DNA from 3 places in the Streptomyces sp. CS113 genome. Region 2 is predicted to be linked to each of the others. Evidence: predicted binding sites of a transcription regulator. Region 2 holds the regulator's gene; each other region holds the start of a gene.
The links. The regulator HrcA, encoded in region 2, represses chaperone genes, less so after heat shock. The targets are predictions, from matches to a motif close to TTNGCACTCNGNNNNNCNGAGTGCNAA.

Region 1 (3,272 bases), 1.0 Mb from region 2:
GCTTCTGCTCCGAGCTGATCGGCGACCCGGCCGGCGAGGGCTGGGGCTTCGTCAACGTCAACCTGCGGCCGTACTACGCCGAGGGTTCCAAGACCCTCGCGTACGAGATCTGCGAGCAGCTCGGCTGGCAGCTGCCCGACCAGATCGTCGTGCCGATCGCCTCCGGCTCCCAGCTGACGAAGATCGACAAGGGGCTGAAGGAGCTGATCGAGCTGGGCCTGGTCGAGGACAAGCCCTACAAGATCTTCGGCGCGCAGGCCGAGGGCTGCTCGCCGGTCTCCACCGCGTACAAGGCCGGGCACGACGTGGTCCGCCCGCAGAAGCCCAACACCATCGCCAAGTCGCTGGCCATCGGCAACCCGGCCGACGGCCCCTATGTCCTCGACATCGCCCGCCGTACCGGCGGCGCCGTGGAGGACGTGACCGACGAGCAGGTCGTGGACGCGATCAAGCTGCTCGCCCGCACGGAGGGCATCTTCGCGGAGACGGCGGGCGGCGTGACGGTCGGCGTCACCAAGAAGCTGATCGAGAACGGCGTCCTCGACCCCTCGCTCACCACCGTCGTCCTGAACACCGGCGACGGCCTGAAGACCCTCGACGCGGTGGCCGGCACCGGCCTCACCGCCACCATCCGCCCGAACCTGGACTCCTTCCGAGAGGCTGGCCTCGCATGAGCGTGACCGTTCGCATCCCGACCATCCTGCGCACCTACACCGGCGGCAAGGCCGAGGTGAGCGCCGACGGGGCCAACCTCGGGGAGGTCATCTCCGACCTGGAGAAGAACCACACCGGCATCGCCGCCCGCGTCCTGGACGACCAGGGCAAGCTGCGCCGCTTCGTCAACGTCTACGTCAACGACGACGACGTCCGCTTCGAGCAGGGTCTGGAGACGGCGACGCCGGACGGCGCGGGCGTCTCGATCATCCCGGCGGTGGCCGGCGGCTGACGCGGTCACCGATGCGGGACTGATCCACCGCAGATACACCTTGTAGTGCGTATTGCCCTCTCCGTAAGAGAAACGGAGGGGGCAATTCCATGTGGTTGAGCGCGGTAGAGTTGGGGAACGCGCTCCCGATCAGCACAACGGGAACCGTTAATTCCTGCCGCCCGCCCGACAAGAAGCAGCCAAAGTGCGAGCGTATTTCGCGGCTTTTGTTCCCTTTGCGTGACCCGACTTGACCCGAATTCAGGCGAATTCTCGCCACATTCCGGACCGGGTGCGTCCAGATTTCTCGTCCGATTGACCTGTTGCAGACGGCAGTTGGACAGATACATTCAGCCGCGGTCGACGCGTTCCGGCGCACGCCCCCAGTCGTGAGGGGGCGAGGTCTGACCCGGATTCGCGAAGTGCGGATCTGTGCAAGGGCCAGTAATAGGGGAGTTAGGCATGGCTCAGGGCACCGTCAAGTGGTTCAACGCGGAGAAGGGGTACGGCTTCATCGCGGTCGACGGTGGTGCGGATGTTTTCGTCCACTACAGCGCGATTCAGATGGACGGCTACCGCACCCTCGAAGAAGGCCAGCGGGTCGAGTTCGAGATCTCGCAGGGTCAGAAGGGCCCGCAGGCCGACATGGTTCGCCTCAGCGCCTGAGACGCGCGGCCACCGCAGCACCCGGTCTTCATCCGAAGGGCCCGTACCTCCTGGGTACGGGCCCTTCGGCCTGCCCGGACGTCCCTCGTCCCCTTGTTCGCGGGTGGCTGACGGCGGGGCCCGATCCCCGAGAGGCGCTTGCACTCGATGGGGGCGAGTGCTAATCATTGGCGTTAGCACTCTGAAGGTGAGAGTGACAACGAAGGACCGGGTCGGTGAGGCCCGCGGGCCGGGTGGGGAAGGAACCACGCGGTCGGCGAGCCGTCCGTCGCGGGCGCGGGCGCGGTCCGAAGGAATCACCCCCAGTCCTGGAGGGACCACTTCACATGGCCAAGATCATCGCGTTCGACGAGGAGGCGCGGCGCGGCCTCGAGCGCGGCATGAACCAGCTCGCGGACGCCGTCAAGGTGACGCTCGGCCCCAAGGGCCGCAACGTCGTCCTCGAGAAGAAGTGGGGCGCCCCCACGATCACCAACGATGGTGTCTCCATCGCCAAGGAGATCGAGCTCGAGGACCCGTACGAGAAGATCGGCGCCGAGCTGGTCAAGGAAGTCGCCAAGAAGACGGACGACGTCGCCGGTGACGGTACGACCACCGCGACCGTCCTCGCCCAGGCCCTGGTCAAGGAAGGCCTGCGCAACGTCGCCGCCGGCGCCAACCCGATGGCCCTCAAGCGCGGTATCGAGAAGGCCGTCGAGGCCGTCTCCGCCGCCCTGCTCGAGCAGGCCAAGGATGTCGAGACCAAGGAGCAGATCGCCTCCACGGCCTCCATCTCCGCCGCCGACACCCAGATCGGCGAGCTCATCGCCGAGGCCATGGACAAGGTCGGCAAGGAAGGCGTCATCACCGTCGAGGAGTCCCAGACCTTCGGTCTGGAGCTGGAGCTCACCGAGGGTATGCGCTTCGACAAGGGCTACATCTCGGCGTACTTCGCCACCGACATGGAGCGTATGGAGGCGTCGCTCGACGACCCGTACATCCTGATCGCCAACTCCAAGATCGGCAACGTCAAGGACCTGCTGCCGCTCCTGGAGAAGGTCATGCAGTCGGGCAAGCCGCTGCTGATCATCGCCGAGGACGTCGAGGGCGAGGCCCTGTCGACCCTGGTCGTCAACAAGATCCGCGGCACCTTCAAGTCCGTCGCCGTCAAGGCCCCGGGCTTCGGCGACCGCCGCAAGGCCATGCTCGGCGACATCGCCATCCTCACGGGCGGCGAGGTCATCTCCGAGGAGGTCGGCCTCAAGCTCGAGAACGCCACGCTGGACCTGCTGGGCAGCGCGCGCAAGGTCGTCATCACCAAGGACGAGACCACGATCGTGGACGGCGCCGGCTCGGCCGACCAGGTCCAGGGCCGGGTCAACCAGATCCGCGCCGAGATCGAGAACAGCGACTCGGACTACGACCGCGAGAAGCTCCAGGAGCGCCTGGCGAAGCTGGCCGGCGGCGTGGCCGTCATCAAGGCCGGTGCCGCCACCGAGGTCGAGCTCAAGGAGCGCAAGCACCGCATCGAGGACGCCGTTCGCAACGCGAAGGCGGCCGTCGAGGAGGGCATCGTCGCCGGTGGTGGCGTGGCCCTGCTCCAGGCCTCCCAGGTCTTCGAGAAGCTGGAGCTGACGGGTGACGAGGCGACCGGCGCCAACGCCGTGAAGCTCGCCCTTGAGGCCCCGCTGAAGCAGATCGC
Region 2 (3,272 bases):
TCGGCGGAGTACTGGCGCATTCTGCCGACGATACGAGGAACACCCGCCCCGTGATCAGCGCGACACGCCGAACCGGGCGGCCAGCGCGTCCCGTTGGGCCCGGACGAAGGCCGCGTCCACCACCGCTCCGTGACCGGGGACGTACAGCGCGTCGTCGCCGCCCAGCTCCAGCAGCCGGTCCAGGGCGGCCGGCCAGTGCTCCGGTACGGCGTCGGGGCCCGCCTGCGGCTCGCCGGACTCCTCGACCAGGTCGCCGCAGAAGACGACCGCCGGGGTGCCCGGCACCAGCACCGCGAGGTCGTGCCCGGTGTGCCCCGGGCCCACGTCGGCCAGCCGGACCTGCCGTCCACCGCCCAGGCCGAGCCCACGCTCGCCGCGGACCTCGTGCCGGACGGGGACGAGCGCGTCGGCCGCCTCGGCCGCCCGCCGGGGGTCCAGGCCCTCCGCCACCGCGTCCGCGCGCAGCGCCTGGCGTCCCTGTCCGCCCGGCGCGAACAACGCGTCCGTGCCGGCCGCGCCGTACACCTCCGCGTCGGGGAAGGCCGCCGCGCCGAAGACGTGGTCGAAGTGCGGGTGGGTCAGCGCGAGATGTGTCACACGGCGTCCGGCGAGCCGCCGAGCCTCCTCGCGCAACCGGGTGCCCTCGTCCAGGCTCGACCCCGCGTCCACCATCAGCGCCGCGTCCGGGCCGAGCACCAGCCCCGCCGTGCAGTCCCAGCCCGGCAGCCGGCACCGCCCCACGCCGTCCGCCAGCCGCTCCCAGCCCAGCTCTGCCCAAGTCACCGTCACGGCGACGACGCTAACGGCTTGGTCCCGGCCTTGCCGCGGGCGTACCCCACGGCCGTACACTGGGCCGGGGAAGTCTGGCACTCGCGAGCCATGAGTGCCAGGACAGACAGGTAAGACAGGCCGAAACGGGCGGACGACAGCTGGAGGTGCGCGCCGAATGCTCAGTGAACGCAGGCTGAAGGTGCTGCGCGCCATCGTCCAGGACTACGTCGGCACCGAGGAACCGGTCGGTTCCAAGGCCCTCACCGAGCGGCACAACCTCGGCGTCTCCCCGGCCACCGTGCGCAACGACATGGCGGCCCTGGAGGACGAGGGGTTCATCGCCCAGCCGCACACCAGCGCGGGGCGCATCCCGACCGACAAGGGCTACCGGCTCTTCGTCGACAAGCTGGCCGGCGTCAAGCCGATGACCGCTCCCGAGCGGCGTGCCATCCAGAACTTCCTGGAGGGCGCCGTCGACCTCGACGACGTGGTGGCCCGCACGGTGCGGCTGCTCGCGCAGCTCACCCGGCAGGTCGCCGTCGTGCAGTACCCCTCGCTGACCCGCTCGACCGTGCGGCACGTGGAGCTGCTCTCGCTCGCGCCCGCGCGCCTGATGCTCGTGCTGATCACGGACACCGGCCGGGTCGAGCAGCGGATGGTCGACTGCCCGGCGCCGTTCGGCGAGGCGTCGCTGGCCGATCTGCGGGCGCGGCTCAACAGCCGGGTCGCGGGACGGCGTTTCACGGATGTGCCGTCTCTGGTGGAAGATCTGGCGGAGGCGTTCGAGGCCGAGGATCGCGGTACGGTCTCCACCGTGCTCTCCACTCTCCTGGAGACGCTGGTCGAGGAGAACGAGGAGCGGTTGATGATCGGCGGCACCGCCAATCTGACCCGCTTCGGGCACGACTTCCCCTTGGTGATCCGGCCGGTGCTGGAGGCACTTGAGGAGCAGGTCGTGCTCCTCAAGCTGCTCGGCGAGGCGAAGGATCCGGGCGTGACCGTACGGATCGGTCATGAGAACGCCCACGAGGGACTCAACTCAACGTCCGTCGTGTCGGTCGGCTACGGTTCGGGCGGCGAGGCGGTTGCCAAGCTCGGCGTGGTCGGACCGACCCGCATGGACTACCCGGGAACGATGGGAGCGGTACGCGCAGTGGCACGGTACGTCGGACAGATCCTGGCGGAGTCGTAGGTGGCCACGGACTACTACGCCGTACTCGGCGTGCGCCGCGACGCTTCCCAGGACGAGATCAAGAAGGCGTTCCGGAGGCTCGCGCGCGAGCTGCACCCGGACGTCAACCCCGATCCGAAGACCCAGGAGCGGTTCAAGGAGATCAACGCCGCCTACGAGGTGCTGTCGGACCCGCAGAAGAAGCAGGTCTACGACCTCGGCGGCGACCCCCTGTCGCAGGCCGCCGGCGGTGGCGCGGGCGGCTTCGGCGCGGGTGGCTTCGGGAACTTCTCGGACATCATGGACGCGTTCTTCGGTACGGCGTCGCAGCGCGGGCCGCGCTCGCGCACCCGCCGGGGCCAGGACGCGATGATCCGCATCGAGGTCGAGCTGGACGAGGCCGCGTTCGGTACGACCAAGGACATCCAGGTCGACACGGCCGTCGTCTGCAACACCTGCAACGGCGAGGGCGCGGCGCCCGGCACGTCGGCCCAGACGTGTGACATGTGCCGCGGCCGCGGTGAGGTCTCGCAGGTCACCCGGTCCTTCCTGGGCCAGGTCATGACCTCGCGGCCCTGCCCCCAGTGCCAGGGCTTCGGCACCGTGGTCCCGACCCCGTGCCCCGAGTGCGCGGGCGACGGCCGGGTCCGCTCCCGGCGCACCCTGACCGTGAAGATCCCGGCCGGTGTCGACAACGGCACCCGGATCCAGCTCGCGGGCGAGGGCGAGGTCGGCCCCGGCGGCGGTCCGGCCGGCGACCTGTACGTCGAGATCCACGAGCTGCCGCACTCGACCTTCCAGCGGCGCGGCGACGACCTGCACTGCACGGTCACCATCCCGATGACGGCGGCGGCCCTCGGCACGAAGGTGCCGCTGGAGACGCTCGACGGCATGGAGGAGGTCGACATCCGCCCGGGCACCCAGTCCGGCCAGTCGATCCCGAAGCACGGCCGGGGCGTCACCCACCTGCGCGGCGGCGGCCGGGGCGACCTCATCGTGCACGTCGAGGTCACCACCCCCGGCAAGCTCGACCCCGAACAGGAACGCCTCCTGCGCGAGCTGGCCAAGCTCCGCGGCGAGGAACGGCCGACGGGTCAGTTCCAGCCGGGGCAGCAGGGGTTGTTCTCGCGCCTGAAGGACGCCTTCAACGGGCGCTGAGGTCCTTCCGGGGATGCGGATGCTTCTGGCGTATGCCAACGGAAGCCCGGATTCGGACTTGTGCGGAGGACGTGACAACATGCCGTCATGTCCTCCGCACTGACCGATCTCTTCCCCTACCCGATCGTGCAGGCGCCCATGGCGGGCGGCGTCTCCGTGCCGCAGCTCGCGG
Region 3 (3,272 bases), 2.3 Mb from region 2:
TACTTCAAGAAGATGCAGGCCCGCGGCATCACCCTCAACAACCACACCCTCAGCCACCCCTACCTCCCCGGCCTCTCCTACGAGGACCAGAAGCGGGAGATCTGCGGGATGCAGGACGTGATGGAGAAGCGCTACGGCAAGCGCCCCGTCCTCTTCCGCCCGCCCTACGGCAACTACAACCGCGACACCCTGCGCGCCGCCAAGTCCTGCGGCATCGAGTACGCCCCGATCTGGAGCGAGGAGGTGTACGTCGACCACTGGGAGTACCGCGAGTGGGACCAGGACCTGCACCCCGGCGACATCGTCCTCACCCACTTCCGGGGCACCGACGACTGGGACGGCACGATGACCGACATGGTCCGCCGCTTCCTGGACCGGATCACCGCCGACAGATACGCGGTGGCCCGACTGGAGGACTACCTGTGAGGCGAGGGCGGTTCCGCCCGGCCGGCGCCGCCCTGGCCGCCCTCGTGCTCCCCCTGCTCCCGCTCACCGCCTGCGACCGGCCCGCCGCCGCCCCCGCCACGCACGCGGCGGCGGCCGGGGACCCGGCCCAGGACGCCGACCGGGGCCGTCGGATGCCGTCCGTCGTGGACCACGTCCGCACCGACGACCCGGTCGTCTTCCTCACCTACGACGACAGCGCCGAGCGCGACCCCGCCTTCGCCGGCCTGGTCCGCGAACGGCGGCTCCCGGTGACCCTGTTCCTCACCGACACCGTCGCCGGACCGGCCTACGGCGACTTCGCCCGGCTGCGCCCGTTCGGCGCGAGCCTGCAGAACCACACCCTCGACCACCGCTCCCTGCGCGGCCTGCCGTACGCCGGGCAGCGCGCCGAGATCTGCGGCCAGCAGACCAAGCTCAGGTCCCGCTTCGGCGTCCGCGCCCACCTCTTCCGCCCGCCGCACGGCACGTACGACACCACGACCCTGCGCGCCGCCGCCGACTGCGGGATCACGGCCCTGGTCCTGTGGCGCGCCACCCTCGACGCCGGGGGCGCCCTCACCTACACGCGCGGCGACCACCGCCTCCACCCCGGCGACATCGTGGCCGTGGACCCGGACCACCCGACGGCCACGAACCTGACGGCCCGCACGGAACACCTGCTGAGGACGATCGAGGAGCAGGGGCTCAGGGTGGGCACATTGGAGGACTACCTGTAATTCCAGCCCGTTGGGGGTGCCCCCTCTGGGGGAGTTTGAGGACAAGGCCCGTTCAGGGCCGAAGCGGGGGCCTGGGGGCGGCAGCCCCCGGTGACGCCCACACCCGCGCAGGGTGCCTCCACGACCCGGCGTTCACCCGAAATCCGTGCCGACGCGCCGCCGGCATTGGCACTCCGCTTGACCGAGTGCTAATCGCGGTCATAGTCTCGGGTCTGGCACTCCCCACCGGAGAGTGCCAACACAGCGACGGGCAGGTCCGGCACCCGCGACGACGGATCGACCTGGTCGCCACCTCAGACAGTTAACCCCGTGAGATCTCCGAAGGGGGAGGTCGGATCGTGACGACCGCCAGCTCCAAGGTTGCCATCAAGCCGCTCGAGGACCGCATCGTGGTCCAGCCGCTCGACGCCGAGCAGACCACGGCTTCGGGCCTGGTCATTCCGGACACCGCCAAGGAGAAGCCCCAGGAGGGCGTCGTCCTGGCCGTGGGCCCGGGCCGCTTCGAGGACGGCAACCGTCTTCCGCTCGACGTCAGCGTCGGCGACGTCGTGCTCTACAGCAAGTACGGCGGCACCGAGGTGAAGTACAACGGCGAGGAGTACCTCGTCCTCTCGGCCCGCGACGTGCTCGCGATCGTCGAGAAGTAGAAGTAGTACTTCGCTTCACCGAAGCACCTTGCTTTCCAGCTGCGCCCCTGGCTCCCGCGACCTTAAAAAGCCGGGCGTCGGGGGCGCAGTTGCCGTATAACCCCAAGATTTCCGGAAGAGGGCTCACGCTCCCATGGCGAAGATCCTGAAGTTCGACGAGGACGCCCGTCGCGCCCTCGAGCGCGGCGTCAACAAGCTCGCCGACACCGTGAAGGTGACGATCGGCCCCAAGGGCCGCAACGTCGTCATCGACAAGAAGTTCGGCGCCCCCACCATCACCAACGACGGCGTCACCATCGCCCGCGAGGTCGAGGTCGAGGACCCGTACGAGAACCTCGGCGCCCAGCTGGTGAAGGAGGTGGCGACCAAGACCAACGACATCGCGGGTGACGGCACCACCACCGCCACCGTGCTCGCCCAGGCGCTCGTGCGCGAGGGCCTGAAGAACGTCGCCGCCGGTGCCTCCCCGGCGCTGCTGAAGAAGGGCATCGACGCGGCCGTCGCCGCCGTGTCGGAAGACCTTCTCGCCACCGCCCGCCCGATCGACGAGAAGTCCGACATCGCCGCCGTGGCCGCGCTGTCCGCCCAGGACCAGCAGGTCGGCGAGCTGATCGCCGAGGCGATGGACAAGGTCGGCAAGGACGGTGTCATCACCGTCGAGGAGTCCAACACCTTCGGTCTGGAGCTGGACTTCACCGAGGGCATGGCCTTCGACAAGGGCTACCTGTCGCCGTACTTCGTGACGGACCAGGAGCGCATGGAGGCCGTCCTCGACGACCCGTACATCCTGATCAACCAGGGCAAGATCTCCTCCATCGCGGACCTGCTGCCGCTGCTGGAGAAGGTCATCCAGGCCAACGCCTCCAAGCCGCTGCTGATCATCGCCGAGGACCTGGAGGGCGAGGCGCTCTCCACCCTCGTCGTCAACAAGATCCGCGGCACCTTCAACGCGGTGGCCGTCAAGGCTCCCGGCTTCGGCGACCGCCGCAAGGCGATGCTCCAGGACATGGCCGTCCTCACCGGCGCCACGGTCATCTCCGAGGAGGTCGGCCTCAAGCTCGACCAGGTCGGCCTGGACGTGCTCGGCACCGCCCGCCGCATCACCGTCACCAAGGACGACACCACGATCGTCGACGGTGCCGGCAAGCGCGACGAGGTCGAGGGCCGCATCAACCAGATCAAGGCCGAGATCGAGTCCACGGACTCCGACTGGGACCGCGAGAAGCTCCAGGAGCGCCTCGCGAAGCTGGCCGGCGGCGTGTGCGTGATCAAGGTCGGCGCCGCCACCGAGGTGGAGCTGAAGGAGCGCAAGCACCGTCTGGAGGACGCCATCTCCGCGACCCGCGCCGCGGTCGAGGAGGGCATCGTCTCCGGTGGCGGCTCCGCGCTGGTCCACGCCGTCAAGGTGCTCGAGGGCAACCTCGGCAAGACCGGCGACGAGGCCACCGGTGTCGCGGTCGTC

Region 1: a site for HrcA is predicted at 1,729-1,755, ahead of groL (chaperonin GroEL). Genes of this name have one in related genera too.
Region 3: a site for HrcA is predicted at 1,329-1,355, ahead of groES (co-chaperone GroES). Genes of this name have one in related genera too.

The regions. Positions count from the first base shown of each region.
Region 1 is NZ_KZ195574.1:4,806,744-4,810,015, forward strand. Features, by position in the region: gene thrC (threonine synthase) at 1-674, shown strand, start outside; gene B9W62_RS21460 (MoaD/ThiS family protein) at 671-946, shown strand; gene B9W62_RS21465 (cold-shock protein) at 1,388-1,591, shown strand; gene groL (chaperonin GroEL) at 1,918-3,272, shown strand, end outside.
Region 2 is NZ_KZ195574.1:5,805,244-5,808,515, forward strand. Features, by position in the region: gene B9W62_RS25925 (DUF3097 domain-containing protein) at 1-20, opposite strand, end outside; gene B9W62_RS25930 (MBL fold metallo-hydrolase) at 55-789, opposite strand; gene hrcA (heat-inducible transcriptional repressor HrcA) at 947-1,963, shown strand; gene dnaJ (molecular chaperone DnaJ) at 1,964-3,100, shown strand; gene B9W62_RS25945 (nitronate monooxygenase) at 3,188-3,272, shown strand, end outside.
Region 3 is NZ_KZ195574.1:3,527,025-3,530,296, reverse strand. Features, by position in the region: gene B9W62_RS15255 (polysaccharide deacetylase family protein) at 1-426, shown strand, start outside; gene B9W62_RS15250 (polysaccharide deacetylase family protein) at 423-1,163, shown strand; gene groES (co-chaperone GroES) at 1,502-1,810, shown strand; gene groL (chaperonin GroEL) at 1,944-3,272, shown strand, end outside.